DNA from 4 places in the Microbulbifer maximicatervae genome. Region 1 is predicted to be linked to each of the others. Evidence: predicted binding sites of a transcription regulator. Region 1 holds the regulator's gene; each other region holds the start of a gene.
What was found. The regulator LexA, encoded in region 1, represses DNA repair genes until DNA is damaged. The targets are predictions, from matches to a motif close to ACTGTNTNTANANACAGT.
Positions count from the first base shown of each region.

Region 1 (7,575 bases):
GCCAGTTCCCGAAAAACCGTGAGACCCGTGCGCCCCTGGTTAAAGAGCTGCTGCCTCACCAGAGTGAGATCGATCCAAAATACAGCTTCCTATTCTCTGCACCGACTCAAGATGACAGTGGGCGGGATACCGTAGTTCGATTTAGCCGCAAAACCCAGGAGCAATATGTTCAATCTGAGGAAGAGGGCAAGGCGACCGGTTGGCGTGCTTTTTATCGCGATGGTGGTTGGAAAGTAGAGGCCTCCACCAAGAGCACTGCTGCCAAGCGCAAGAAACCGGCAGCTAAAAAGACAGCGGCAAAGAAGTAGGTAATGAGTAACTCTTACACGATTCATGTCACTTCGGCTCTACGCAAGAGCCAGCTGTTGCTGCAACAGTCGTGGGACTTACCTCTCCAGCGCGATGCGCTGGAAGAGGCAGCGTTGATGCAGTTGTGCAAGGCCTATCGGGCTTTTCTTGCAGAGCAGGCAGCCCAACTTCAGCTGGGATTCGAACCGGAGTCTCCGCAGTTGATCATTGATGCGCTGGGCGTTCAGGGTAGGGCTAGTGCAGAGGCCAGTGAGCTGTCCGGCCTGGTCGGCGACCCGCAGAGTTGGTTATCCCATATGCTTTACGCCTGGGAAGAGCAGCAGAAAATATCTGTGGGTGCTGATGAAAAACAGCAACAGGTTAATTTAATCCCGCTACACAACGAAGTTGCCAAGCCCGAGTTTGCACCTTTGTCCAAAGAATTATTGCTTCAGTGGCATCGCTCGCTGAGTGAGTTGGTGGTGAGGCAGCGCGCTCACTTGGATGAATGTTAACTAATACGCTTACTCGACCTCGGTGAACTTCTGAATAGGTTCGTAATATTTCTGCGAATTTTGAAGGTTGTAGATATTAGGCGTACCTCTGCGAGAAAGTTCGCTGTCCTTTGAGTGGGCCACAATGGGGTAGTTGTGGCCCACTCGACACAACCTGTGTAACGTATAAAGCAATTCACTCTTCTCTTGTGATCTCTTCAGTGGTTTAGATAATCCTTTGATACAGCGTGCTGGTAATAGACTGCCTCGAAAGTCAGGAGCCAGAAGCCTCTCAAATTGGAGGAATGAAACTTATCGCAAGCCTGTGGTACACTGGGCGCAAACTGTTGTGCCGTGAAGGAAAAGCGAATGTCCTCCGAAACTTTTGAAATAATCGAGCTGGCTAATGGCGATGTAGCTTTGCGTCGTGCTGGCCATAAAGAGGACCCTTTGGTAAGCATTTCTTTTTCTGCGGAAAGCCTTCAGTTTCTGCGCAAGAACAAGGTTGCTGTGGCAAGGGCTATGTTGGAAGCGGGTATTGAAGCCGTACAAAATCTAGACGATCTTGAGGCTGGTTACTTCGAGGAAGAAGACGATTTAATGCCGGTAAATCATACTATTCACTAACATCAGCGTTAGTTCGAGTCTTAACAACAGCGGCCAATGGCCGCTGTTGTCGTTTTTGGGGGCTTAAGGCGTTTGGCGAATAACCCCTACGGCTAATCCCTCAATCACAAAGTTCTTATCTCTCATATCGACTTGAATTAACTCAAAGTCATCATTTTCAGGTAGCAACTGAACGGTTGCCTGATTTCCCTTGCGGCGAAAGCGTTTCACTGTGACTTCGTCATCGATACGGGCAACGACGATTTGGCCATTGCGCACTTGCTCGGTCTTTTGCACTGCCAGCAAGTCTCCATCGAGAATGCCCGCATCTCGCATACTCATACCATGCACCCTCAACAAATAATCTGCGGGAGGATGGAAGAAGCTCGCGGGCAAGTCGCAGTAATCTTCAATATGTTCGCTGGCGAGTATGGGATTCCCCGCAGCTACTCTACCCACAATCGGCAAGCCGGATTGGTGATCCGGAATTCGAATGCCTCGGGAAGCGCCGGCAACCATCTCAATGGCGCCTTTTCTGGCGAGCGCTTTCAGGTGTTCCTCGGCGGCATTGGGTGAGCGGAAGCCGAGTTCCTGGGCAATTTCTGCCCGCGTTGGCGGGTAGCCAGTTTCATCCAGATAAGACTTGATCAGGTCGAGAACCTGGGACTGACGAGCGGTGAGATTGGTCATAGATTTACCTAGTTTTCTGTATTTATATACAGTTGCTGGAATTATATACAGATTTGTTGTTCGTGCAATCCTCAGGTTTTAGTCTTTGTGAGCTGCTACATTGATGGAGAAAGTAAAGAGAGAAGAAAGCGTTGAAGGAACTGACAAAGAGGGAAAAATAATGCTGGATGCAAAAATGCCGGAAGCCTGGAGAGTGCTTCGTATTCAGTCTGAATTGGTAGATGGGATAGAGCGGCTGATAGCGTTAGGTGGTGCAGTGACAGTGTTTGGAGGGGCGAGATTTACAGAGGACAGTCCTGAATATCAGCAGGGGGTAAAGTTGGGAGAGTTGCTCGCGGCTGAAGGGATCCCCGTGATTACCGGTGGTGGGCCGGGGCTGATGGAGGCTTGTAACCGAGGGGCTTTCGGGCAGCCCGGCGCATCAATTGGGTTAAACATAGAGCTGCCTTTTGAACAGGCGGCAAATCCATATCAGGACATTAGTTTGAACTTCCGATACTTTTTTGTACGGAAATTTATGTTTGTAAAACACGCACTTGGATTCGTTGGACTTCCCGGTGGCTACGGCACGTTGGATGAGCTGTTTGAAGCTCTTACCTTGGTGCAAACGCAGAAAGTGCGGCGTTTCCCAATTGTGTTGGTAGGTAAGCGTTACTGGAGCGGGCTGTACGATTGGTTGGTAGATACAGTGTTAGAGCGCGATTGTATCGATGCCAGTGATCTAGACCTTTTTCATATCGTTGATAGTGTGGAGGAGGCTGCGGCCCTGATTATGAAATATATGCAGGTGAAGGAATAATTATTCGGGCGATCTTAAAATACCGAAAAAATTTTCAAAGTTATTTTTGTTAAAGCTGCCTCCGGACTAAAAGGCTATGCCGGCTGGTGGGGTGGCGTACTTGCACAAGTTGGCGGGAGATCAACTCCTGCAGTATTGATCTTACCGCCTGACATACATTTCCCTGTTATTTTTACTCTTGTACCTTGCTGAGTGGAGAGCTTAGCTGGCGGGCTCTAGATCAGTGAGAATATGCTACTCTGGCGTCGATTAAACGTATGTTTTAAATGGTGGTTTGATACTTATGAGCCAGATAGATACGGTCAGCCGGATACTCGATGCAGCGGAAGTGCTGTTTGCTGAACGGGGTTTTCCTGAAACCTCATTGAGAACAATTACGAGCACGGCCGGGGTTAATCTGGCGGCAGTTAACTACCATTTCGGCTCCAAGAAAGAATTGATACAGGCGGTATTTGAACGCTTTCTAACGCCTTTCACTAACGCTCTGGAAGAAGAGCTTGATCGCCGTATTGCCCTGGGGCAGCCCCTGGGGGTGGAGGAGCTGATCGAATGCCTGTATCGAGTTGGGTTGGGAAGCCTTGGGCTGGAGGGAAAGGATCCACAGCGATTTATGCGTCTTTTAGGATTGGCCTATACCCAGTTCCAGGGGCATTTGCGTCGATTTATCGTATCTCGATACGGGGATACTTACCGCCGTTTTGCCGGATTGCTGGCTGAAGCGTTACCGGGCTTGGACCCAGAAACTTTCTATTGGCGCCTCTACTTTATGCTGGGAGCGACCATTTTCACACTGTCGAGCCACGATGCGATTGAGGCTATCCTGCGGGAGGATTTCGGTTCTGACAGTACCCTGACCCAGACTCTTGAGCGATTGGTACCCGCTGCTTCGGCCATGTTGAAGGTAGATAATTAGTGGGCGCACTCTTAAATCGATAAGGAACTTAATATGTCTTTACCACCCGGACCGGTCATGGTGGATATCGAGGGGCTTGAACTCACCGAGGAAGACTGTGAGTTGCTTCGGCATCCGATGGTGGGCGGGCTGATCTTTTTTGCGAGAAACTATCGGGATCGCCAGCAGCTTATCCAATTGGTTAACTCCATCCGTGCGGTGCGACCAGAGATCCTGCTAGCGGTAGATCAGGAGGGTGGCAGGGTTCAGCGGTTTCGCGATGACTTTACGCGAATACCCTCAATGCAGGCCCTTAGTGCTGTCGCCAGTAACGAGCAGTTGCAGGATGTGGGGTGGCTGCTGGCCGCAGAGTTGCTGGCTGTAGGAGTGGATTTTAGCTTCGCGCCGGTTTTGGATGCGGATGACAGTCACAGCAGGGTGATCGGCGATCGGAGTTTTTGTCCCGATCCGGCCCAGTTAACCGCACTGGCTCGCCCCTTTATCCAAGGGATGCGCGAAGCGGGAATGGCCACGACAGGCAAGCATTTTCCGGGGCATGGCCACGTGCTGGAAGACAGTCATGTGGAGTTGCCAGAGGATAAGCGCTCGTTGGATCAGGTCTTGGCAACCGATGCACTTCCGTTTATCGATTGTATTGGAACCCAGGAACTTACCGCGGTGATGCCGGCCCATATCCGCTTCATCAACATTGATAGCCAGCCGGTGGGATTCTCCCGCTATTGGCTACAGGATGTATTGCGGCGACAGCTGGGATTCAATGGAGTGATTTTTAGTGATGATCTGTCTATGGAAGGGGCGGGTGCGGCCGGAGGCTATGGCGATAGGATTCGCGCAGCCCTGGAAGCCGGTTGTGATATGGGTATCGTATGCAACAATCGTGTCGGCGCTTTTGAGGCGCTGGCGGCACTGGATACCTTTGTGCCCAAACCGGAGTCTACTCATCGGTTGTCGGCCATGGGTGGCAGGCCGGTGATCGGCTCCTGGGAGGAGCTTGAGAAGAGTGCGCGGTGGCACAGAACCAGGGAGTGGTTAGCTTCCATAATGCGTTGAGATAAGTTGTTTAAATCTGTCGTCTATTGAGAAGGTGCTGTACGGATATTACTGATTGTTGGTTAAAGCGGAGGGGTTCGAGTGGAGTCCGTTGAGAGCGTGCTGTTGTCCTGGCTTGGTGAGAACCGGGTCTGGATAGTTTCTGTTTTCCTCATAGTACTTGCGTCTGGGGTGTTGGCCTGGTTATTTGGCCGGTTTGTGCAGCGCATGGCCATTAAGGCGGAAAAGACGGTTAATCCCTGGGATGATGCTTTGGTTGGGGCACTCTCCCCTCCCGGGCAGGTACTGGTATGGCTGCTGGGCTTGACTGTCGCTGCCCAGCGAGCGGGGGACGCCACTGGAGCCGAGATATTCTCCCTGGCTGCACCGACGCGGGAAATAGGCTTGATCCTGGTGATGGCCTGGTTTGCCTGGCGATTCTCACACAGCGTGGAACACAATCTGTGCGATCCGCGCTATATGGGCAAGCCGATGGATGCCACTACGGTACGTGCGATCGGCAAACTGGTCAGGGCCTCAATCGTGATCACGGCGGGAATTGTGGTCATGCAGTTCCTGGGTTATAGCGTCAGCGGTGTTTTGGCATTTGGTGGTATTGGCGGACTGGCTGTCGGTTTTGCGGCCAAGGACCTGCTGGCAAACTTTTTCGGCGGCCTGATGATCTATCTGGATCGGCCCTTTGCGGTGGGCGACTGGATTCGCTCCCCCGATAAGGAGATTGAGGGGACCGTGGAAGATATCGGTTGGCGCCTGACCAGAATCCGCACTTTTGATATGCGACCCGTCTATGTTCCCAATGGCATCTTCACCCAGATTGCGGTAGAAAATCCTTCCCGTATGTTAAATCGTAGGATTTTTGAAACGATTGGTATTCGTTATGAAGATGCCCATCATATGGCGGCAATCGTGGCGGATGTTAAAAATATGTTACAGGAACATCCGGAAATTGATTCTAATCGTACGCTTATTGTTAATTTTAATAGTTTTGCTTCCTCTTCTTTGGATTTCTTTATATATACGTTTACCCGCACTACCGATTGGGTTCGTTATCATGAAGTAAAACAGGATGTTCTATTAACGATTCTTAAAATAATTGAGGGATATGGGGCATCCTGTGCATTCCCAACCTCAACATTACATATTGCCGATATACCTTCATTAACGCGAGAGGCCGCGTTAGACAGTTGAGGAATGGGAGTGCAATAAGGTACAAATGATTAGTTTCTAATTGAGCACTATTGAAGATTTTGACGGTTAATTACGCATATTGGGAAAAACGTAGTATTTATTTCACATAGAAAACTAGACACTGGCGCTGTTTTATCTAAGAATCAGGGTACGTCCTTTGAGTATATGCTCATCGGATTAAGCAAGATAGCATTCTGCATGGAGCAGTTTGTTAACAATGGGGTGGCGTTTGCCCCTCTTGCCGAATTGAGCAGTGAGGTAAAAGAGGTAGGCGCAATAACAATAATGAGGTTTTCTCAATGAGTGATCGCGTTACAGGTACAGTGAAGTGGTTTAATAACGCACGGGGTTATGGCTTCATCACCTGTGGAGAAGGAACTGAAGATATTTTCGTTCACTATCGCAGCATTCGCGGCGAGGGCTACAAAACCCTTAATGAGGGGCAGGCGGTAGAGTTCGAAATGCAACAAGGTGACAAAGGACTGCTGGCGGAAGATGTTGTTCCCTGTGAGTGATTTATAGATCACTCGTTGAAAGAACTGTTGTCGTGTAGGGTCCTGCGGCTCAATTGACGCCGGCCCTGTCAGCGCCTCTGAAAAGCGGATCTTTATGATCCGCTTTTTTGTTTGCTACTTTGCAGTGGATATAGGCTTTTCTTCTTTAAGTTGCATTTGTGTCCCTCTTTGTAGGTTTGGTCATATCCCGCCCCGCCTAAAGCCCCCAATGTAATTGTGTGTATATGAGTGAGTTTATTGTGCGCAATACCCTGTGCTAATTATTACTTTAATACTCCCGGAATATTGGCCTACTGATAGTAATTTTTTTGTTGTTGTGGGGTGGCGGTATTTGCTTGTTTGCTGGCTGTATTTTGATTAAAGATAAATTGATTAAATATCGGTTGGGTGGGGTGTGCTTGCAGTGATGGTGAAATTAATTCGTTTGAGGTGAAGAGTTTTAAAGGTATATTTAAAATAACAGCCCCGGCAAGATTTGCTGGGGCTTTTGGCGAAAGTCGATTATTTAAATAAATTAACTTTCCGTGCGGTTATCTTTTTCTTGGTCGGAATTAAGCATATCCATATTTTGCGAATCTTCTTTGGGTTTGGCTACAGTGCGCACTTCAATAAGAATTCCAAATGCAGGGTGGTCGATATAATGAAGTTGTCCGCTACGCAAACGTCTCTCGTGTTGCAGTCTCGCAGTATGGGCTACATATAATGGCTCTTCTTTTATAAATTCCGGCTCGCCCAGTGTGAGTGGCTCAGTTGTGTTAATTGCGCCCTGACTATTTTCGATATCAAACCCGTTATTTTGTGAATATGAATTTTCAATATCACTGTAATTGCCGGTTAGGATTTGTAGCGGCTTTTCGATTTTATTTTGTGGGCGTTGAGGAAGAAGAATACTGTGTTCCCCGGGTTGCGTATAAAAATCGCTGAGCCACAAATTAGTACTGATATGTAAATAGCGAGCGACACTCAGGGTGATAGATCCCTCAAGCTGGCTGTGGCCGCTGAGCTGGCTACCGCCATCAATCAGAATGGCCG
Region 1 covers NZ_CP174334.1:1,735,376-1,742,950, forward strand. Annotated here, with positions in the region: gene topA (type I DNA topoisomerase) at 1-308, shown strand, start outside; gene ACJJIS_RS07520 (DUF6586 family protein) at 312-803, shown strand; gene ACJJIS_RS07525 (hypothetical protein) at 1,152-1,409, shown strand; gene lexA (transcriptional repressor LexA) at 1,473-2,078, opposite strand; gene ACJJIS_RS07535 (LOG family protein) at 2,182-2,877, shown strand; gene ACJJIS_RS07540 (TetR/AcrR family transcriptional regulator) at 3,161-3,790, shown strand; gene nagZ (beta-N-acetylhexosaminidase) at 3,824-4,840, shown strand; gene ACJJIS_RS07550 (mechanosensitive ion channel family protein) at 4,922-6,028, shown strand; gene ACJJIS_RS07555 (cold-shock protein) at 6,328-6,543, shown strand; gene ACJJIS_RS07560 (CsiV family protein) at 7,058-7,575, opposite strand, start outside.

Region 2 (7,575 bases), 580 kb from region 1:
CGCCTGGCCTGTGTAGTCATCGGATTCATGCCACCAATGGAAAGCGCCGGAAACTTCTGAGTTGACCGTGCCGGCACTGAGAGCGTCGGCCATGCCCGCCTCGAGAATATCCAGTTCGCCGCAAGCGGGCCAGCCCACTTGGCCGTAGTCGCCACCCAGCTGCCAGAAGGCAGGCCACAATCCGGCATCCAGGTCAGGTAATTTAATGCGGGCTTCAATGGTGCCATATTTATAAGTCATACGACCCAGGGATTTCAGGCGGGCGGAAGTAAAACTGCCGTCGTCGTTTTGCAGTGCTTGAATAATAAGGTTGCCATCTTCGACATAGGCATTGGCGCTATCATCGGTGTAGGTTTGCAGCTCATTGTTACCCCAGCCTGAGTTGCCCACATCGTAAGTCCAAACGGACTTATCAATACTGTCGCCGTCGAAATTATCTTCCCAGACCAAAGTTTTTGAATTGGCAAGTGAGGACACACAGGCGCCTACAATAGCAGCCGCGATCGCTGATTTTTTTAAATTCATGATTTTGTCTTTCTTTAATTATCTATGGGGGTGCCAACTTCATTGTATTTTTATAATGGCGGTGATCTGCCACGATGATTAATGCTTGTTGGGCTTGGGGATTTATCTGCTTTTTTATTGTGATATTTATATATTCAGTACAGCAGTAACAGACTAACAAAAAGCCGATTGTTGCATAGGGAAAGCCCGGGCCCTTTATCGTGAGACTGGTCCAACTTATCGCATATACAAAATTTTTCTGCTTTAAAATTAGAATCAGCCAGTGCGTATTAATGTGTTTTTACATTGTTTACGTTTTTATTTTTAAATTTGTTGTTGCTTATTGGATTGCCCGCTTGAAATTATTTGCTGATTTAAGACCCCTTTTAAAATTTAAATTCTAATTTAAAGGTGGGCCGGCGGCGGAAATTAGAATTGGCAACCTGGTTCCGATAGGTAGTTTTACTTTTCTAGAGTGCTGCCGCCGCTTGCGAGCGCTTCGGCAGCGTGAGATTTATCTTTTGGTGTCGGCACCAGTGTGCAGCCGGCGTGGATTGATTTTTTGAAGGGGTTGTGGCTTCACCACTGAGAGGCGGTTGTATATTTGGTATGGGGCAGCTTACTTAAAGTGGAATTTGTAAGCTTGCTGCAGGTCGGCACCCAGAATAAGAGCCCACTTCTGTGCTGTAATATTTGGTTGTGGCCCAGGAGCGGTTGAATAGGAAGAAACGGTGGAATACAGAGAGATAATTGAGCTTGCCAGAGAGTTGGGCGGGGAGCTGGAAAAGAGAGATTGGCGTGTGACGTCGGCAGAATCTTGCACCGGTGGTGCGATTGCGGCGGCTATTACCTCTATAGCGGGTGCTTCGAATTGGTTTGATGGATCGATCGTGAGCTATGCGAATCGTATCAAGAACGGTGTTCTGGGTGTCGACAGCAATGATCTCAAGCAGTTTGGGGCAGTGAGTGAGCCGGTCGTCCGGCAGATGGCTTGTGGGGTTCTGGCGATGATGGATGCCAATCTCGCCGTTGCGGTCAGTGGTATCGCAGGGCCTGATGGTGGCACTGCCGAGAAGCCGGTAGGTACAGTTTGGATCGCCTGGGCCCATGCGGAGGGGCAAGAGCCAGTGCAGATTGATGCGAAGTGTTTTCTGTTCAGTGGTAACCGGGCAGAGGTGCAATCGCAGACGGTCGTTGAGGCGCTGAAGGGAATGTTAAAGGTTGTCCGTGAGCACCCGGTTTGAACCTGTCCGCCGGGTCAATCTTTGTTCGTTTGCTCCAGCTTCAGACTTCTTTTTGAAGCGAGGCTCGCTCAGCCTGAAGCTGGTACTCAGTATGAGGAATTACTGGTTGCCTATACAGTAATCCTTCGTTAAGCTTGCCACCACTCAATTCAGCTCAGAAATACGGGAATGGTCATGGATTCCAATAAAGACAAGGCATTAAAAGCGGCGCTATCTCAGATTGAACGTCAGTTCGGTAAAGGCACTGTGATGCGTATGGGAGACAAGGAGCGCGAGCGTATTCCTGCGATCTCCACCGGCTCCCTCGGCTTGGATGTGGCCCTGGGTATAGGCGGCTTGCCGCGTGGCCGTATCGTTGAAATCTATGGACCAGAATCCTCCGGTAAAACCACCCTCACCTTGCAGGTGATTGCCGAGGCCCAGCGCAATGGTGGTACTTGTGCTTTCGTAGATGCTGAGCACGCCCTCGACCCTATCTATGCTGAAAAACTGGGTGTCAACGTCGATGAGTTGATCGTATCCCAGCCGGATACCGGTGAGCAGGCTCTGGAAGTTGCCGATATGCTAGTGCGCTCCGGTGCCGTTGATGTGCTGGTAGTGGACTCCGTTGCGGCCCTGACCCCGCGCGCTGAGATCGAAGGTGAGATGGGTGATTCCCACGTGGGCTTGCAGGCTCGTTTGATGTCCCAGGCTCTGCGTAAGCTCACTGGTAATATCAAGAACACCAACACCCTGGCAATCTTCATTAACCAGATTCGCATGAAGATCGGTGTTATGTTCGGCAGCCCTGAAACCACCACTGGTGGTAATGCCCTCAAGTTCTACTCTTCTGTGCGCTTGGATATCCGTCGTATCGGTTCCGTTAAGGATGGCGATGAGGTGGTGGGTAACGAAACCCGAGTGAAAGTGGTTAAGAACAAGGTCGCTCCTCCGTTTAAGCAGACCGAGTTCCAGATCATGTATGGCGAAGGCATTAACATGATTGGTGAAATCGTCGATTACGGCGTGAAGATGGGGCTGGTGGATAAAGCGGGGGCTTGGTACAGCTACAAGGGCGACAAGATTGGCCAGGGCAAGGCGAACGCTACCAAGTTCCTGCGCGATAACCCCGACATTCGCAACGAGATTGAAGGTCAGCTGCGTGCGCAGCTGCTCGGTGATTTAGTGCCTGCGACCCCTGAAGAGGCTGCGGAATTACCGGAAGAGTAAATGCCGTACTCAAAAGCGGATTTTTCCGTTGATCCAGCTCAAGCGCTTTTCAGCGCGGCGCTTGAGCTGTTGACCCGCCGCGAGCACTCCCGCCATGAATTGAGGCAAAAGCTCGCGGCAAAATTCCCCAGCGCCGATTTCGACACGCTTTTTGAGCGCCTACACGAACTCAACTATCAATCCGATCAACGCTTTGCCGAAGTTTTTGCCCGCTCCCGTGTCCAGCGCGGTCAGGGGCCGATGCGTATTCGCCAGGAGCTACAGCAGCGCGGCGTGCGCGGTGAACTAATTGCCCAGGCGCTTGATCAGTTGGAAGTGGATTGGTTTGAGTTAGCTGCGGAAATGCTTCAGAGAAAATACCGGGCCCCTATGAGCGCAGAGCTTCCACGTGATCAGTGGATGAAGGAGCGAGCGCGGCGCCAGCGATACCTGGCTTACCGGGGCTTCCCCACGGACGCGATTAGCTGGGCGCTGGACGGCAATTAATCGGGCTTATACTCTGACTACTACCTGAATGACTGGTCGATAGGTTTCGGCCATTTTTCAGGTACAGAAAGAGACTAAAAGAATAAGCGCGAGAACCCTATGATCCTGTCTATTGACCAGGGCACCACTGGTACCACAGCTTTTATCTTCGATAGTAAGGGCCACCTGATTGGTCGCAGTTACTCGGAAATTCCCAATCGTTATCCCCAGCCTGGCTGGGTTGAGCAGGATGCGGAAGAGATTTGGTCGGTAACTCTCCGGGTCTGTGCCGCAGCACTCCAGCGCGCTGGTGTTCGCGCGTCGGATATCACCGCAGTGGGAATTACTAACCAGCGCGAGACCACGATCGTCTGGGATAGGTATACCGGCGAGCCGGTTTTTCCTGCGATTGTGTGGCAGTGCCGGCGCTCGGCGGAGGTATGCCGGGAGTTGGGGGAACTCGGCAGGTCTGATTGGTTGCGAGAGCGCAGTGGCCTATTGCTGGATGCTTACTTTTCCGCAAGTAAGTTGACTTGGCTGTTCCGCCGTAACCCGGATTTACTAACCCGAGCTCAAAATGGCGACCTGTGTTTCGGCACCGTAGATAGCTGGTTGATCTGGAAAATGAGCGGTGGCAAAGCCCATCTCACCGATCACACCAATGCCAGTCGTACCCTCCTGTACAACATAAAAGATAAAGCCTGGGATAGTGAGCTGCTGGATTTTTTCCAGTGCCCTGAATCCATTCTTCCCAGAATTCTACCGTCGGCTGGCCACTTTACCGATACAGACCCCCACGCTTTTCTCGGCACATCGGCTCCGATTTGTGGTGTTGCCGGGGATCAGCAGGCAGCACTGTTTGGCCAGGGTTGTACCGAGCCCGGTAGTATAAAAAACACCTACGGAACTGGCTGCTTTATGCTGGCTTTTGCCGGCGAGGATCGCCCGGAGCTACCCCAGGGGTTGCTGGCTACAGTGGCCTGTGATGCCCAGGGTAATCCGGCCTATGCCGTAGAGGGTTCAGTTTTCACAGCGGGCTCCGCTATACAGTGGTTGCGGGACGAGATGGGAATGATCCAGCAGGCGGTGGATACCGAAATTATCGCCCAGAGTATTCCTCATACCCGCGGCGTTTATCTTGTGCCTGCATTTAGTGGGCTGGGTGCGCCGCACTGGGACCCATCGGCACGGGGGACTATTTGCGGCTTGAGTCGGGGGGCTGGTCGAGCTGAGGTGGTGCGTGCCACTTTGGAATCTATAGCTTACCAGAGTGATGAGCTGGCCCGCTTGATGGAGCAGGCCCTGGGCTTGCCGATTACCCATATGCGTGTGGATGGGGGTGCTTGCGCGAATAATTTCCTGATGCAATTCCAGGCGGACATTTCCTCTTTGCGTGTTGAACGGCCCCAGCAGATTGAATCGACGGCTATTGGTGCTGCGTTGCTGGCTGGTATTGGCAGTGGAACTTGGCGACCAAGGGAATTACCGGAGTGTTTGCAGGAAATTGAACGGGACTTTATGCCGGCAATGACTCAGGCGGAGAGGGAGCAGTTGTTGGCTGGTTGGCGGAGGGCGGTAAAAGCCTGTAAAGCTTTTTAGGCTGGACCGCCTATCCTCTTAGCGTAATAACCTAAGGGAGGGGTAGAGATGTCACATATCGATATGCTGGAGGAAACTGTAGCAACATTGGTCGATGGTCAAAGAGGCATCCTGGCTGCCGATGAGAGTGGCGGCACTATTGCAAAGCGCTTTGCCACGATTGGAGTGGATTCCACTGAGAAAAACCGGCGCGACTACCGTGCTGCGCTGCTGTCCTGTAAGGGGTTGGGTGAATGTATCAGTGGCGTTATTTTGTTCGAGGAAACTCTGGGGCAAAAAGATACTGAGGGCCAGCCCTTGCCCCAAGTCGCTGCGTTACAAGGGATAGTGCCGGGCATTAAGGTGGATAAGGGCAAGGGCCCGCTGCCTGGAGCGCCTGGGGATATGATCACCTACGGGCTGGACGGGTTGTCTGAGCGCTTGCAGCAATATAAAAAGCAAGGAGCTCGCTTCGCCAAGTGGCGTGAAGTCTATCCTATTGGCCATCACAACCCCACGCGCCTGGGGCTTACCGCAAATGCTGAGATGTTGGCCCGCTATGCAGCGGTATGCCAGGCCGAAGGGGTGGTTCCTATTGTCGAGCCAGAGGTTCTGATGGACGGTGAGCACGATATAGAGCGCAGTGCGGCGGTAAATGAGCGGGTTTGGCACTATGTGTTCCACGCCCTCCACCAGCACGGGGTAATACTGGAACTGATGTTGCTCAAGCCCAGTATGGTAACCCCAGGTGCGGAGGCGGAAACGGCTGATCCTGAGCAGGTGGCCGAATACACCCTGCGCAGCTTGCGGCGAACGGTCCCCGCAGCAGTGCCGGGAATTAATTTTCTTTCCGGGGGGCAGGGACCAGAAGAGGCCACGGCCAATCTCAATGCAATGAATCAGCAAGGTGGTGGCCCCTGGCAGTTGAGCTTTTCCTATGGGCGCGCACTACAAGAGCCAGCACTCGCTGCTTGGCAGGGGCGCCCGGAGAATGTTGAAGCAGCCCAGGAAGCGCTACTTAAACGGTCCCGCATGAATCATTTGGCCATGCTGGGCAGGTACCGCGAAACCCTGGAATAGCAAATAGCTAGCAAAATAATAATCAATAAGGAGATTGCAATGGAGTTTGTCACCAGGGGAGTGACGCTGTATTACCGGCGCTGGTGGGTAGAAGAAGCTGTGGGTGTAGTAGTTATATCCCACGGGTTGGGAGAGCACAGTGGGCGTTACAGTGAGCTGGCGGAGGACCTCAATCGAGCAGGGTACAGTGTCTATGCCCTAGATCATTATGGCCATGGATTGTCGGATGGGAAGCGCGGGGATATTGAGGACTTTGCACTTTATAGTGAGGATCTAAATGAATTTATCTCCTTGGTAAAAAGTGGAAACCCCGGGCTTGGGATGCATCTTCTTGGCCACAGTATGGGAGCTGTTATCGCCTGTGGCTGTGCTATTCGATATAAGTCTGTCGACAGTTTAAATCTTTCCGCGCCGGGCTTTCGCGGCAAAAGTGAGCCAAAAGGCCTTCTGTTATGGCTCGCGCTATTTTTGGCTCGCTGGTTTCCGGGGTTGGCTCTTTCCAGCCAGATAAATAGTCAGTGGATATCTCGTAGTCCGGATGTGGTCAAGCGGTATGTCAGTGATGAACTTGTGCATCACAGTATCTCTCTACGCTGGTTTAAGACTTTTTTGCAGGAGCGGGAGTTTTTATCTGGCCGGTTGAATGGGATATCCATGCCTTGCCTTCTGTTATTGCCGGAATCAGACCATATTGTCGATGTGGAACTCAGCCGCAAGTGGTTTGGACAGGTGGGGTCAAAAAACAAGCAGTTGCACTGTTTCTCAAGGTCTTACCACGAGGTATTTAATGAAATAGAGGAGGGGCGTTTAGCCCGGGAGCTGTTACTTAGCCATCTCAATTCTGTTTCAGTAGAGACTGCTTCTGTCATATAAGGGTAAAAAAGCGCAAAGCCAGCAGGTGGCGCAGCAGAAGCTATGGCGAATACCGTGTAAAAGCGTATGAAGCATTGTATGATACGCGGTCATTTTTGCCCATCGGAAGTATTACCGAGGGAAAATAGTGGGGTGGAACATGGATAAAAAGTTGCTGAGCCTGTTGGTATGTCCGGTGAGTAAAGCGCCGCTTGAATACCGGGAGGACACACAGGAGCTGGTTTGCAAGGCCAGTGGTCTAGCCTATCCGGTGCGAGACGGTATACCGGTAATGCTGGAATCTGAAGCGCGGCAGCTGACAGCCGAGGAAAAGCTGGAAAAGTAAACCAATGGGTGAACCCAGCGTTTTCAGTCAAATTATCTCGGGAGATATCCCTGCTGAGATGATCTACGAGGACGACCAGTGTGTCGTTATTGAGGATCGCGCGCCACAAGCGCCGACCCATCTCCTCATTATCCCACGCAAACCCCTAGTGAATTTATCCGCGGCTCAGGCTGAGGATAAATCCCTGCTCGGCCACCTTATGTGGCTGGCGGCAGAATTGGGGCGCAAGCTGGGGCTCGAGGGCTATCGACTGGTAGTTAATAACGGTCGAAGCGCAGGTCAAACCGTTTTTCACCT
Region 2 covers NZ_CP174334.1:1,156,312-1,163,886, forward strand. Annotated here, with positions in the region: gene ACJJIS_RS05015 (glycoside hydrolase family 16 protein) at 1-525, opposite strand, end outside; gene ACJJIS_RS05020 (CinA family protein) at 1,236-1,748, shown strand; gene recA (recombinase RecA) at 1,923-2,957, shown strand; gene ACJJIS_RS05030 (regulatory protein RecX) at 2,958-3,443, shown strand; gene glpK (glycerol kinase GlpK) at 3,543-5,021, shown strand; gene ACJJIS_RS05040 (class I fructose-bisphosphate aldolase) at 5,070-6,080, shown strand; gene ACJJIS_RS05045 (alpha/beta hydrolase) at 6,120-6,953, shown strand; gene ACJJIS_RS05050 (Trm112 family protein) at 7,093-7,278, shown strand; gene ACJJIS_RS05055 (histidine triad nucleotide-binding protein) at 7,283-7,575, shown strand, end outside.
Region 2: recA (recombinase RecA) is a predicted target of LexA. The motif match lies at 1,850-1,867, and genes of this name have one in related genera.

Region 3 (7,575 bases), 210 kb from region 1:
CCAAAACGGCCAGCTGGCCCGCTACGTGGCAGACACCGGCTACTGGCAATTCTTTCCTGCCAAGGTCGCGCTGAATCAGGCGGATGGCCTGCTGTATATCAACGGCAGCAGCGGCTGACAGGCAGCCAACCGTCCGGCGACTCTGCCGCAGATCACTGGGGATACCAACACGGATCTGGCCGGGGTGGTTGGGCAGATGTTGGGGGCTTTGGATGGGCTTCTATGGGATAATAATGTAAATTAGCCTACATGTTTCCCAAGTATGCACTTGAATTTGCAGCTCAAATATATCGGTATGGTATTGAGGTGTAACAATAGTGGTGCAGCACAATAATTTTCAACTTAACCAAAAACAAGGATAGGATAAATTGGGTAATATTTTAAATAAAACCTGGGAGTGGGTATTAGAATACTCCTGGAATATATTTAATGTTTTCGGTGTTTTCGCTACGTTCTACTTTGGTTTTTTTTTATGTACCTGAGCATGTCAAGGAGAGTATGTATCAGAAGTCCGCTTTGGCCCAGGAAGAATTGATTCAGGAGGTTGGTGGGCGATTTTTTGCGAATGAGAATGTCACCATTCAGGAAGTTAGGTTGGCAATAGAGCAGAAAGAAGTCTATTACAAGCTAAGTTTTCCATATAGCGTTAAGCAAACCCTCTTGCTAATACGCAATGATTTTTCAAAAAATTCATATATTTCGTTAGAGCGTAGAAGTGAAATAAAGTTAAAAATTCAAGGGCTTATTAGTGAAATAAAGGAGCCGGTAGAAGAGGGAAGTTGGTGGTCGAAGTTTTCTTTGACTCAGTTTTTGAAAATCGAGCTTCCGTTCATATTGATAGCTGTTATTGGTCTGTTGAGTGTTGTTCGAAAGAAGTGGATTGATGCTGAAACAGAAGTGGATCTAGCTGAGAATGAAGAGGAAGTGCTCTCTGTGAGCGGTTTTGAGTCCCTCAGTGGCTATGAATATCAAGCACTGGTGAGTAGGGTTCTTAGAGGGTTGAAGTTACTTGATGGGAGTGAAGGTAGCTATATACCTGGAGTGGAAACTTATGCTTCTGAATTTTCTTTTGTGCATAAAGGGAAAAATATTTTTGTGGAGACCAAAGCATATCAAAAGAAAGTTGGGGTTAGGACGGTCCGTAGCTTTTTGTACATGGTTCGGCAGTCAGGAGGAAGCGGCTTATTAGTTGCTACCACACCTCTTACCATTCGAGCAAGACAGATGCTAGATGATTACAATAGGAGTAATGATAGTTCTACTGCATATTTTATCGAAGGGAAAACAGAGGAGCGTATTGAGTCTGAAATTAGATCCAAATTCTCTGTGGACACTAAAACAGGTCAATCATCTGTAGCGTAAGTTCATATGCGTTTACTTTTTTTGTTTGTACTGGTAGCTGTATTAACTAGTTGCTACGAAGCTGAAATGGAAGCTTATGATCGTCAGCAGTGGCTCCCCCGCTGGCCCGATGCGGATGGCGACTGCCAAAACACTCGCCAGGAGCTGCTGATTCGCCTCTCTCTGGCTCCCGTCACCTTTAGCAATGAAAAATCCTGCACGGCGTTGTCAGGTTTATGGTTGGACCCCTATACTGGCCAGTTTTTTGATCAAGCTTCAGATCTGGATGTAGAACATATAGCCCCTTTAGCCTGGGTTCATAAGAACGGCGGTGCTAACTGGACTCGCGAGCAACGCCGTGTATTCGCCGAAGACCCAGCCAATCTCTGGCTAGTGGATGATGACAATAACCAGAGTAAGGGCGACAAGGGTCCTGATGAATGGTTGCCGCCATATCGGCCCGCTCGGGCAATCTATAAACGCCAGTTTGAGACTGTAGCGAAAAAATATGGATTGATGTAGTTAGTGCTCTTAAGTTGAAGTAAGATTGGCGCTTATTTTAGTTTATCTATAAAGTATTATGATTGATAAAAATTGTATGCTTTATAGAAGGGGCTGCAGAAGAATTAAATTATGACAAGAAGCAAGATTACAGTAATTTTAACAATTTTGGCCTTTGCTTTAGGTGTTATGTCTGCATCAACATTAAATTTTTCTATTGATTATTCTAGATTTTTGTCGCCTGTTGCTGTGCTTGTTTCTGCCTGTATTGCAATATATATAGCTGTAGAAAATCTTGAAAAGGCTTCTGAGAAGGAGAAAATTAATAGAACTATTGATTATGTTTTTAGGCTAACTTCAGATCTGCCTCATCAAGAAAAAATAAACGAGAATGAGATATACAAAAAATTATTTTCTCAAAGCCATAAACTTAAAAACCCTCAAAATCCAGAAAATGGCTATAATATTCTGGGGGTTATTGAGGCAGTGAAGCGTTTGAGCGCTGAGGAGCAGGAGTATCTATCAGAGCGTGCTGGTAGGCTTGAATAATTTTAGTCAATATCAAGTATGGCTTTTTTTCTGAAGAAATAATAAAAGCTCATTTTGGATCAAATTATATATTAACGTTCTGGGCTATGTTTTGGCCATATTTGATCCTCCAAAATGAAGGTTCCAGTCGTTTCGAACTTAGTAGTGGTTTGATACCAAATCTAGAGGAGGGGCTTTTCTATTTGCTTAAAGAGTATGTGGTGGGTAATGGAGATATTAAAAACCCTTATCCCTTGATGAGAGAGGGGTTTGGTATTGTGGATACTATTGAGTTGGATGATGTTAGGAAGCGTATGTTCCCGAATTCAGTCTGGACTTCAACTCCTGAAGATGAAGAAAGTAAAGCATGATCTATTCTTTGATGTAGTTAATAATCTTACTTATTGATCTGCCGAATTTTCCAGAGGCGGTGAATACTTTCAATGCTTCTCTGGATATGTCTCTGCCACTCTTTCGGGAGTGATAAGTACATTCTTGCAACTAATGGCGGAAATGGAATCTGTGCAAAGTGGTGCAGGTTCTCCACCCCATACACCTCCGTTAAAGTAATCCCAACCGCCTCACACCAAACCGGCAGCAGGTCTGCCGGAATTCTTTGTACGCCTGTTTCCATTGTCGAAATTTGAGATGACACAAGCCCCAGCTACTTTGCCAGCTGTGCAATCGTTATCCTCTCCCGTTTCCGTGCGTTGCGCAGGCGATCGCCTAGTGATCCGGCCTCAATTATCAAGGTGCGCTTGGTGACTTGTCGTCATAAGGCAGTGCAGATATCTGGCGTTAGGTGACACAGGGTGGAGATAGGGCTAGCAGTTACAAAGGGTTGAGCATGCCTATAAAAGCACGAATGGAGCAATTGCAGCGGGTCGCAGGCCTGTGTGTGGCCCTGGAGTCACACTGGCTACTTGTCTTTATTGGGTGCTCGCCACTACACTGTATAAAAATACAGTATATTGCTAGAGCACATGAAACTTTCCCCTCTATACGGCAGTGGCGTTAGCTGCGGCTTTCCTTCGCCAGCGGATGACCACAAAGAAGCAGCGCTGAGCCTGGATCAACACCTGATAACCAGCCCGGCGGCGACATTCATCGCCCGCGCCAACGGCGACTCTATGCAGAACCTCGGCATCTTTGACCGGGATCTGCTGGTAGTCGACCGATCATTAACGCCAATACACGGTGATGTGGTGGTGGTTGCCCTCGATGGGCAGTTAACGTGCAAGGTGCTCGACCGCCAACAGGGCCGCCTGCTATCAGCCAATGATAAATACGCACCGATTCCCATTTGGGAGGGGCAGGAATTGATTGTTGAGGGAGTGGTCAAGGCTTCCGTGCGGTACCACCGGTCCTGCTGATGTTGGCACTGGTTGATTGCAACAGCTGCTATGCCAGCTGCGAACAGATATTCCGCCCCGACCTGCGCGGGCTTCCGGTGGTAGTCCTTTCCAATAATGATGGTTGCGTGGTGGCTCGCTCGAAAGAAGCCAAAGTGTTAGGTATTCCCGATTTGCAGCCGTTCTTCAAGATCGAGCATCTGTTGCGAAAGCACGGGGTAAAGATCTTTTCGAGTAACTACGCCCTGTACGGCGATATCTCCCACCGGGTAATGACAACCCTAAAGCAGTACAGCCCAGAGGTTGAGGTCTATAGCATCGATGAGATGTTTCTGGATCTGCAAGGGTTGCAAGAGTGCTTGCTGGATTACGGGCAGCAGATACGGCAAACCCTCTGGCGGGATATTCGCATGCCGGTGGGCGTTGGCATCGCCCCCAGTAAAACCCTGGCTAAGCTGGCAAATAGAGCTGCCAAGAAGATCCCCAAGTGTGAGGGCGTCTGCGTCTTGGACTCCCCCGCAAAATGGCAATGGCTGCAACGGCGCACTGAGGTGGGTGATGTGTGGGGCGTAGGCAGGCGCCTATCAAAGCGACTCGGGCACATGGGTATCAAGACAGCCTATGACCTGGCGCAAGCCAACCCGAAAATCCTGCGCAGTCATACGAATGTAAATATTGAGCGAACGATAGAAGAGCTAAATGGCATTAGTTGCTTAAGCCTGGAAGAGCAGCCACCAGTCAAGAAACAGATCTATTGCACACGCTCATTCGGCGAAAAGCTCACCGATCTGCAGCCGATACTGCAGGCCGTTACCTTGTACACGAGCAGGGCAGCGGAGAAGCTGCGGGCCCAGGATTCCCTGGTGAAGTCTATCCATGTCTTCCTGCATACCTCACCCCATGAACCGCACTACTACAGCCGCAGCACTGTAGTGCAAACCCCATACCCCACGGATGACACACGGCTGATAGTGCAGCTGGTAAAGCGCGCCATTACAGAGCTGTTCCTGCAGGGACATAGATTCCTGAAAGCGGGGGTAGGGCTGGTAGAGCTTATCCCCCGCTCACTGGGCCAGGGCGACATGTTCACCACGGGCCAGCCAATACGATCAGATGAGACCATGCAGGCCATGGACCAGATCAATCAACGGTTTGGCCGGGGCACCTTGTTTCTGGGGGCTGAAGGTATCGACAAGAAGTGGAAGATGAGGCAGGAGCATCGATCGCCAGCCTATACGACTCAGTGGGACCAGCTACCGGAGATTACGATCTAGCTGCTGCGTAAGCGTATGAGGTCTTTGTAAGGTTAATGGGCGGGCTCTCGTGGAGCCTGCAAAAGAGCTAAATCGACCTAATGTTCACGGAAAGGGGTGGATGATAAAGACGTTGGTGCGCTGCCGCAGTTGGCGCGTATCGTATAGAGTTTGCGTCATCTGAAACGTTGCGGACTAGCAAAGGCTAAGTGGGGGAACAAGTGGGGGGATAAAAATAGCAGAAACAAAAAAGCCCTGAAAAATCAGGGCTTTCTGTATGAATAATGGCGGTGGGGCAGGGATTCGAACCCTGGGACCTGTTACAGTCAACGGTTTTCAAGACCGCCGCTTTCGACCACTCAGCCACCCCACCAAATTGTGCTGCGCATTATACATAGCTTCTCGGGATGTACAAGCGCCATTTTGATTTTTTTTATATAGTTCAATAAGTTAGGTGATTTATTGACCAGCTCAAGGCTTACTGTCAGGTTGATAAGGCCGCCCCGGCCATTGGCTGGGGCGGCTTGGCAGCTATCGCTTAGCTCGCTTCTGCAGAGTCGCGATCGATATCTGCGTTGGCATCAACTTCCACGGCCTTGCGGCTGATACGCGGGTCGTTGGCCGGGCGGGCTAGGGCGCGTGGATTGTGCTCAATCGCTGCCGGCTGTGCGGTATCCAGCGGCTGCTGGGAGCCCACTTCACGGCGCTCAGTAACAATTGAGAATTCACCCAGTGGTTTGGGGTTGATGCGCGGATCATTTACTGCGCGTCCCTGGCTAGGTGCGGTCGGTTCCTCTTCGGAAGCTGCCTGCTCGGCGGCAACAATTTCTTCCTGAACTTCCGGCTCGCTGGTGCCTGCCTGTTCCTGTAAAGCTTCAGCTGCAGCTTGTGCTTCTTCAAGCACGATTTCCTCTGCTGCTTCTACTTCTGGCTTGGCAGGAGTGGTTTCAGCTTTGGGGGCAGCCGGAACTTCTGCCGTGGTGGCTTTTTGTTCTGGCGCTTGCTCTACAGGCTTGGCCGGCTCGGCAGCTGGCGCAGCTGCTTTTTCTACCGGGGTAGCTTTGGGCTTGGGCTGAGTAGGCTGCTGTTGTTGCTCGGAGGCGGCTGCTTTGGCTGCCTGCGGGGCGCTTTGCGGTTGAGCTGCAGGCTTCTGGGTCTCTCGTGCTTCAGACTTTTCCTCGTGAGCAGTGCGCACCGGCATTGTGATGGCGGGCTGAGCTGCTTGCTTGGGAGCTCTCTGAGCCTTGTGAGAGTCTTTCGCCTTGGGCTTGGGCGCCTCGGTACGAGTCTCTTTTGCGACTTCCTTGGTCTTGCGGGCTTCGCTTTCAGCTTCGTCGATGGCTTCGTGAACTTCGCGATTCAGCTCTTCCTGGCTGTGAGCTACCGCGGTTGCTGCGGTGTTCTCACTGCGGCGTCCGCCGCGACGGCGCGCTTGAGGGCGGCCGCGCACATTGCTCGGGCGACGTGCTGGGCGTTGCTGATCGGAAGTGTCTCCAGCCTGTTCGTTGGTATCAACGGTATTTTGGGTTTCAGCAGCTTGAGTGCGGTTGTCGCTGCGGCGGTTGTCGTTGCGGCGACGGCGACGTCTGCGCTGACCTTCACCCTGGCGATCAGAGGCGCTGTCATGCTCGTCCAGCTTGGCGCTGCGCTTATCTTCGCGTTGGTCGTCGCGCTTATTGTCCTCGCGGCGATCATCCTTGCGGCGCGCGGGGCGGCCACTGCGGTTGTTGCGATTTCCGCGCTGGTTGCGATTGCGGTTGCGCTGCTGGTAGTCCTTGCCACGGCCTTTGGACTTTTGATGCTTCTTCGGCTCTTCCTCTTCTGCGGTGAAGAAGGAGGCGATAGCGCTAATCAATCGGCTGAAGAGTCCAGGCTCTTCCTTTTTCTCCGGAGTGGGTGCTGGAGCGGTGTGGGCAATTTGCTGCACGGCCGCTTGCACTGGAGCTGGACGCTGTGGCTTTTCCTCTTTCTTGGTCACTGTCTCTTCGGCAGTGCCAGAAATCTTGTAGGAGGTTTCCAGGGTTGCAGTGTCATCGTCACGCAGGCGCTGAACTTCAAAGTGCGGCGTTTCCATTTCTGCGCTGGGCACAACTACTACGCGAGTGGAATTGCGGGACTCGATCTGGGAGATCGTTTTACGCTTTTCGTTCAGCAGGTAGGTTGCGACATTCACCGGGGTGATTGCGCGGATCTCGGCGCTGCGCTCTTTCTTCGCTTCCTCTTCTACCAGGCGGAGAATGGAGAGGGCCAGAGACTTGGTGCCGCGAATAGTGCCTTGACCGCTACAGCGGGGGCAGACGCGGAAGGTGGTTTCACCCAGGGATGGGCGCAGGCGCTGGCGGGACATTTCCAAAAGTCCGAAGCGGGAGATGCGGCCAACCTGAACGCGGGCGCGGTCCATGCTGAGGGCCTTCTCCATGCGCTTTTCAACTTCGCGCTGGTTGGACTTGCTCTGCATGTCGATAAAGTCGATTACAACCAGTCCGCCCATATCGCGCAGGCGCAGTTGGCGAGCGATTTCATCGGCGGCTTCCAGGTTGATATTGCGCGCGGTCTCTTCGATATCGCCGCCCTTGGTTGCGCGGGAGGAGTTGATATCG
Region 3 covers NZ_CP174334.1:1,948,645-1,956,219, forward strand. Annotated here, with positions in the region: gene ACJJIS_RS08460 (DUF2793 domain-containing protein) at 1-118, shown strand, start outside; gene ACJJIS_RS08465 (restriction endonuclease) at 499-1,362, shown strand; gene ACJJIS_RS08470 (GmrSD restriction endonuclease domain-containing protein) at 1,369-1,863, shown strand; gene ACJJIS_RS08475 (hypothetical protein) at 1,975-2,391, shown strand; gene ACJJIS_RS08480 (hypothetical protein) at 2,541-2,741, shown strand; gene ACJJIS_RS08485 (helix-turn-helix domain-containing protein) at 2,768-3,025, opposite strand; gene ACJJIS_RS08490 (LexA family protein) at 3,354-3,743, shown strand; gene ACJJIS_RS08495 (Y-family DNA polymerase) at 3,743-4,996, shown strand; tRNA gene ACJJIS_RS08500 (tRNA-Ser) at 5,261-5,348, opposite strand; gene ACJJIS_RS08505 (Rne/Rng family ribonuclease) at 5,514-7,575, opposite strand, start outside.
Region 3: ACJJIS_RS08490 (LexA family protein) is a predicted target of LexA. The motif match lies at 3,321-3,338, and genes of this name have one in related genera.

Region 4 (7,575 bases), 1.1 Mb from region 1:
GTCACACAGATCACCTGGCCGCTGCGGCCATTGCGGGTTTCCCCCAGTTGGCGCAGCAGGCGGCCCACCACATCACCGGTGGCACCGCCGATACCCACATCCACCTCGTCGAATACCAGGGTGGGGGTGCGGGAGGTTTGCGCAGTTACCACCTGGATTGCGAGGCTGACCCTGGAGAGTTCACCGCCGGAGGCAATCTTGCCCAGGGGGCGAGGCGGTTGGCCCGGGTTGGTGGAAATTAAAATTTCTGCTTCTTCCAGTCCCTGGCTATTGGGCGTATCCAGCTCTTGTAGTGATAGCTCTACTCGAGCGTGAGGCATGGCCAGATCGGCCAGCTGGCCGTTCACGGCCTCCGCCAGCGAAGCTGCCGCTTTACTGCGCAGTTTGCTGAGCTTGCCGGCCACTTTTCTGTACTGTTTTTCCAGTTGTTCACAATCTGCGGCAAGGCGCTCCAGGGCATCTGGGCTGCCGATATCGTCCAGCTCTGCCTGTAACTGTTGCTGTAGTGCCGGCAGCTCCTGCGGTTGGACTCGGTGTTTGCGCGCCGCCTGGTAGATGGCGCTGAGCCTGTCTTCAACTTCGGAGAGCCGTTCAGGGTCCATCTCGAAGCGATCGATGTGTCGGGAGAGGGTGGCTGCGGCCTCATCCACCTGGATGCGCGCGCTGTCGAGCATCTGCGCCACCTCTACTAAGGCCGGAGCCTGTCCGGGCATGGAGGACAGCAGTTGCAGGGCGCGGTGCAGCTGTTCGGCGATATCGCCTTCACCGCCGGAAAGGAAAGCGGCCAACTGGTAGCTGCCACTGAGGATTTCCCCGGCATTGGCCAGCTGTTGCTGTTCGCTCTCGAGGGACTCTATTTCCCCTTCGCTCAAGCCAAGTTGATCCAGTTCCTTAAGCTGGTATTCCAGCAAGTGGCGGCGGGCTTCGGCTTCCTCGGCGCTGTCGGCCAGGGTGCGATAACGGCGATAGTGATCCCGCCAGGTTTTGAAGCGGCTGCGGGTCTCTGCGGCGAGATCCTGGGCCTGGGCGTATTCATCCAGCAGGCGCAGGTGCGTTTCTTTCTTCAGCAGGGATTGGTGTTCGTGCTGGCTGTGGATATCGATTAGCTGCTCGCCTAGGGCGCGTAGCTGCAACAGCGTGACTGGTTGGCCGTTGATATAGGCGCGTGAGCGGCCATCGGCGCCAATAGTGCGGCGCAGAATGACCTCCTGCCCGGCGTCCAGCTCCTGGGACTCGAGCCAGCTGGCGGCGCTGGAGTGCTCGGCGATATCAAAGGTGGCGCTGATATCGGCGCGATTGGCGCCGGTGCGCACAAGTTCAGCGCTGCCGCGACCGCCCAGCGCCAGGCCGAGGGCATCCAGGGTGATTGACTTACCCGCGCCGGTCTCGCCGGTCAGGGTGCTGGTACCAGGACCAAACTCCAACTCCAGTTGGTCCACCAGGGTGAATTGGCTGATAGACAGATGCAGCAGCATAGAGATCGCTTGTGTCCTTGCTAATCGGCGGGCGCCCGGCCCAATTAGTGGTTATTTATACAGTATTCGTTCCCGGTTAGCTATAGGGGCGGGGCCACATTACTCTGAGGATGTGCGCTAGCGCGAAAAACCACTTGAACTGTGCGGGGATGTCCCCATATAGGCTCCAGTGCCCGAGAGACGGGCTCAACTCACATTACTGACAGAGTCGACGCGACGGAGAAAGCAGTGGCCAGAGAGCGCAGCGAAGAAGATCAGATTAAAGAGGGGGCGGAGCACGCACCAGCTACAGACGAGGGCGTTTCAGCAGAGATTGAAGACCCTTCCTCTATAGAAAGCGAACTTGCCGAGGAAGCCCTGCGGGAAGAGGCCGAAGGTGCCGATGCCCTGCACGAGGAAATTATCAAGTTGCAGGAGCAGCTGGCAGCGCACAAGGATATGGCCCTGCGCGCCCAGGCGGAAGAGCAGAACGCCCGCCGCCGCGCGCAACAGGATATCGAGCGCGCGCGCAAATTTGCGGTAGAGAAGTTGCTGCAGGATTTGCTACCTGTAGTGGACAACCTCGAGCGTGCACTGGCGACGATCGATACGGCCGACGAAGCCAACAAGGCCTTGGTAGAAGGTATCGAGCTGACCCACAAATCTTTCGTTGAAACCCTGACGAAAAATGCTGTGGAAGTTGTCGATCCGGCCGGTGAGCCCTTCGACCCAGAACTGCACCAGGCTATGACCCAGGTGCCCAACGGCGAGGTGGAGCCGAACACGGTTCTGGATGTGTTTCAAAAAGGTTATCGCCTCAATGGCCGCCTGGTTCGCCCGGCCATGGTGGTGGTCAGCAAAGCGCCGTAACGGCAGAAGTGTAAAGCGGCCTTGAAATTTAGCGGCCGGCACCAATATAGCTGACATCAAGAATTATTCGCGCGGTGTAAACAGAACATAGCTGGCAGCGCGCATCAAAAGAGGATTTTACAGATGGGAAAAATTATCGGCATCGACCTGGGTACCACTAACAGCTGTGTAGCGGTACTGGATGGTGACAAAGCGCGTGTAATCGAAAACGCCGAAGGCGATCGCACTACACCTTCTATTGTTGCCTTCACTGACGACAACGAAATTCTGGTAGGTCAGTCTGCCAAGCGTCAGGCGGTGACCAATCCCCAAAATACTCTGTTTGCGGTTAAGCGTTTGATCGGCCGTAAATTCAAAGACGACGTTGTCCAGAAAGATATCAAGATGGTTCCTTACACCATCACTGAAGCTGACAACGGCGACGCTTGGGTAGAAGTGAAAGGCGATAAAAAAGCTCCGCCGCAGATCTCTGCCGAAGTCCTGAAGAAAATGAAAAAGACTGCGGAAGACTTCCTCGGCGAGAAAGTAGAAGCTGCAGTAATTACCGTACCGGCTTACTTCAACGACTCCCAGCGTCAGGCTACTAAAGACGCCGGCCGCATTGCGGGCCTGGACGTTAAGCGTATTATCAACGAGCCGACTGCCGCTGCACTGGCATACGGCCTGGACAAGCAGGGCGGTGACCGCACTGTAGCGGTATACGACCTGGGTGGTGGTACCTTCGATATCTCCATCATCGAAATTGCCGACGTAGACGGCGAGAAGCAGTTCGAAGTACTGTCCACCAACGGTGACACTTTCCTCGGTGGTGAAGACTTCGACCTGCGCCTGATCGAATACCTCGCAGACGAGTTCAAGAAAGACCAGGGCATCGACCTGAAAGGTGACCCCCTGGCAATGCAGCGCCTGAAAGAAGCTGCAGAAAAAGCCAAGATCGAGCTGTCCTCCAGCCAGCAGACCGAAGTCAACCTGCCGTACATCACTGCAGACGCTACTGGTCCCAAGCACTTGGTGGTTAAACTGACCCGCGCCAAGCTGGAAAGCCTGGTAGAAGAGCTGGTTACCCGTTCCCTGGAGCCGGTAAAAATCGCTCTGCAAGACGCCGACCTGTCCGCTTCCGGTGTAGACGAAGTGATCCTGGTAGGCGGTCAGACCCGTATGCCAATGGTTCAGCAGAAAGTAACCGAGTTCTTCGGCAAAGAGCCGCGCAAAGACGTTAACCCCGACGAAGCCGTTGCCATGGGTGCTGCTATCCAGGGTGCCGTACTGTCCGGTGACGTTAAAGACGTACTGCTGCTGGACGTAACCCCGCTGACCCTGGGTATCGAAACCATGGGTGGCGTTGCGACTCCGCTGATCGACAAGAACACCACTATCCCCACCAAGAAGTCCCAGGTTTTCTCCACTGCGGATGACAACCAGACTGCGGTAACCATTCACGTGGTTCAGGGTGAGCGCAAGCAGGCTGCACAGAACAAATCCCTGGGGCGTTTCGACCTGGCCGATATCCCACCGGCACCGCGCGGCATGCCGCAGATCGAAGTAACCTTCGACATCGATGCCAACGGTATCCTGCACGTACACGCGAAGGACAAGGCCACTGGTAAAGAGCAGTCCATCGTGATCCAGGCTTCCTCCGGTCTGTCCGAGGACGAGATCGATAAGATGGTTCAGGACGCTGAGGCCAATGCCGAAGCGGACAAGCAGTTCGAAGAGCTGGTGCAGACTCGCAACACTCTCGATGGCCTGATTTCTGCGACCAAGAAGACTCTGGAAGAAGCTGGCGACAAAGCCACCGCTGAAGAGAAAGCAGCTATTGAAGCGGCTGTTACCGAAGCGGAAGAAGCCGTTAAAGGCAATGACAAGGCCGCTATGGAAGCTGCAACTACCAAGCTGACTGAAGCTTCCGGTCCGGTTGCCCAGAAGATGTACGCCGAGCAGGCTCAAGCCGCTGGTGCTGAAGGTGCCGCTGGCGCTGGTGCCCAGGGCGAGCAGCAGTCCTCCGCTGGCGACGACGCGGTAGACGCAGAGTTCGAAGAAGTTAAGGACGACAAAAAAGAAGGTAAGTAAGCGTTCGCTTGCAATTCCGGTGGCAGCTTTTAAAGTGGCCGCCGGAGAACTTCAGGGGCGCGGCGCCTTACTTTCAGAGGCCCGCGCCCTGTGTTGTTTCAGGTATCTGCCAATATTTGCCGAGTTTTCGCAGTTTTGGTGGTGCTCCGTTCGCGGAGCTTAGTTAGAAACCGAGAAGTAGAAAGAGAGTTTGGCCGTTCTTGATGCCGGACCAGAGAACATAGTTTTATGTCGAAACGCGATTATTACGAAGTCCTCGGCGTCGAGCGCGGCGCTTCGGATGCAGAGCTGAAAAAAGCCTACCGCCGGGTGGCAATGAAGTTTCACCCGGACCGTAACCCCGATGACAAGGAATCTGAGAACAAATTCAAGGAGGCCAATGAGGCCTACGAGGTTTTGTCGGATTCCGAGAAGCGCGCAGCTTATGACCAGTTTGGCCACGCCGGTGTGGAAGGCCAGATGGGCGGTGGCGGCGCTGGTGGATTCGGTGGCTTCTCCGATATTTTTGGCGATGTGTTCGGCGATATCTTCGGTGGTGGCGGCGGTGGCCGTCGCGGCGGCCCTGCTCGCGGTTCCGATCTGCGCTATGACCTGGAATTGGACCTGGAAGACGCGGTGCGTGGCACCACGGTCAAGATTCGCGTTCCAACTCTGGCAGCCTGTGGTACCTGTAGCGGTTCCGGGGCCAAGCCCGGTTCCTCTCCGCAAACCTGTGGTACCTGTGGTGGTGCTGGCCAGGTGCGTATGCAGCAGGGTTTCTTCTCTGTTCAGCAAACCTGCCCCAACTGTCGCGGTCGCGGTACCACTATCTCCGATCCCTGTGGCAGCTGTCACGGTCGCGGTCGCGTAGAGGAAACCAAAACCCTGTCTGTTAAGGTACCGCCCGGTGTGGATACTGGCGATCGCATTCGCCTGTCCGGTGAAGGTGAAGCCGGGCCCGATGGCGGCCCCGCTGGTGATCTCTATGTACAGGTAGTGGTGAAAGAGCACGATCTGTTCCAGCGCGATGGCAAGAACCTCTACTGCGAAGTGCCGATTAGCTTTGTTTCCGCTGCCCTCGGTGGCGAGCTGGAAGTGCCGACTCTCGACGGTAAAGTGAAGCTGAAGATTCCTGCGGAAAGCCAGACCGGCAAACTGTTCCGCCTGCGCGGTAAAGGTGTTTCCCCGGTTCGCGGTGGTGCAACCGGCGACCTGCTGTGTCGCGTTGTGGTAGAAACTCCAGTGAACCTGTCCGGCAAGCAAAAAGACTTGCTGCAAGAGTTCTCTAATACCCTCAGCGAAAAGAAAAATTCACCGCGTCAGACCGGTTGGTTTGAAGGGGTGAAAAACTTCTTTGGTGATATGAAGCTTTAATCGCTGTTAGCACCGGCAAAACCTTAAATTGTTTTTCGGGTTGCCTATTTAAAAAGGCTCGAGAGCATTAGCTTTCGGGCCTTTTTTATTTCCGGGTGAGTTTTATCCCCCCAATGGAATGCCTTCTATTGGGAAGTTTTGGTTCTCAAACGGGCTGCGAATTCACTCAGGAATTCCTGTTGGATTTTTTGCGCTTTGCGCAGTTGCTCCTTATTTAAAATACCTTCCAATTCTTTGTGTGTTTCCAGGCTGATAGCTGCGAATTGAGCGCCAATTTCGCCGCGTTGCTTGGGGGTTAGGGCGACCTTTTTACCACTGAGTAAACCGTATTTTTCCAGCACCGCTTTTTTCTCTGCGAAGCTCTTTTGCATAATGGGTAATACGGTTTTTTCCTGTCCCGGGGTGAGCTGCAAACGCAGCGTCACCCAATCGGTAATATCATCATACTTCTCCCAAAAGTCTGGATTGGCATTTTGCTGCTGGGCAGATGCCGGCGTGCTGCCAAAAGCCAGGCTCAGAGAGATCACTACCACCATGATGTGTGGTAGATGGTTGGACAGGATCATCAGTCGCATATTGGCGCTCCATTTACCCCTCACAGTAAAGCGTAGCAGTGGCCGCTGATATCGCGTTTTGCGCAAGTATCCTCTTGGCAATTTTAAAATATGTGGATATTTCTTTTTGTTTTACTTTTGCGGAGTGACTAGCCATTTTTAGACTCGCTAATACTGGCTTACTGGTATCTATGCGCTCTACCGGGTGCGTTGTAGAATCCAGAACCTTATAGATTTGGACTGGAGTACTGTGATGGCGGTAAAAGTGGCGGTGACGGGATTTGGTGGTCGAATGGGGCGAGCGTTGGCGGAGGCTTTGTCCCTGTCTGATAAGGCCGAACTGTCAGCGGCTATAGTGCGGCCTGGCTCCAGCTTGGTCGGCGCTGATGCCGGTGAAGTTGCCGGTCTGGGCCGCAGCGGCCTCGCTATTGTGGACAGCCTTGATAAGGCAGACTTTGACGTACTTATTGATTTCACTGCCCCTAAAGCGACCGTGGAAAATACTGCCTATTGTGCGGAGAAGAATCTCCCCATTGTAATCGGCACCACGGGCTTTGATAGCGAGCAAAAAAATAAAGTATTGGCTTATGCGGATCAGGTGCCGCTGTGCCTTGCCAGTAATTTTTCCACCGGGGTAAACCTGTGCTTTAAATTGTTGGAAACTGCTGCGCGGGTAATGGCGGAAGAGGCCGATATCGAGATTGTCGAAGCCCATCATCGCCATAAAGTGGATGCACCTTCCGGCACGGCACTGAGTATGGGAGAAGTGATTGCGGAAACTCTGGGGCGCGACCTGGATAAAGTGGCAGTTTACGGCCGCGAAGGTCAAACCGGAGCCCGCGATAGGGACACTATCGGTTTTGCCACAGTGCGCGGTGGTGATGTGGTAGGTGAGCATTCGGTGATGTTTCTGGCGGAAGGTGAGCGGGTCGAAATTAGCCACCGCGCCAGCAGCAGGCTCTCTTTTGCTCGCGGTGCTGTGCGCGCGGCACTGTGGATGATGGGAGAGGAAGGGAGTGCGCGGGCGCCTGGGCATTACGATATGCGCGATGTGCTCGGCCTTAACTAATCTTACAAAGAGTAAATAAATTCAGCGCCTGCAGGGGCGCTGTGAAAGAAATTTTCGATTTTCATTTGCCCGCCATTTTTGCGGGTAAAACTAAAAGGCCGGCGACATTCGTTCGACCGGTCACCCTGTAACCTTCCTTTGAGGAACCTCGATTGGAAAGAAAGCTGATTGTCGGCAGCGAAGAGTGGTGCGGGCTTCCCGCACT
Region 4 covers NZ_CP174334.1:651,292-658,866, forward strand. Annotated here, with positions in the region: gene recN (DNA repair protein RecN) at 1-1,475, opposite strand, end outside; gene grpE (nucleotide exchange factor GrpE) at 1,704-2,324, shown strand; gene dnaK (molecular chaperone DnaK) at 2,448-4,394, shown strand; gene dnaJ (molecular chaperone DnaJ) at 4,623-5,747, shown strand; gene ACJJIS_RS02845 (hypothetical protein) at 5,873-6,322, opposite strand; gene dapB (4-hydroxy-tetrahydrodipicolinate reductase) at 6,555-7,370, shown strand.
Region 4: recN (DNA repair protein RecN) is a predicted target of LexA. The motif match lies at 1,522-1,539, and genes of this name have one in related genera.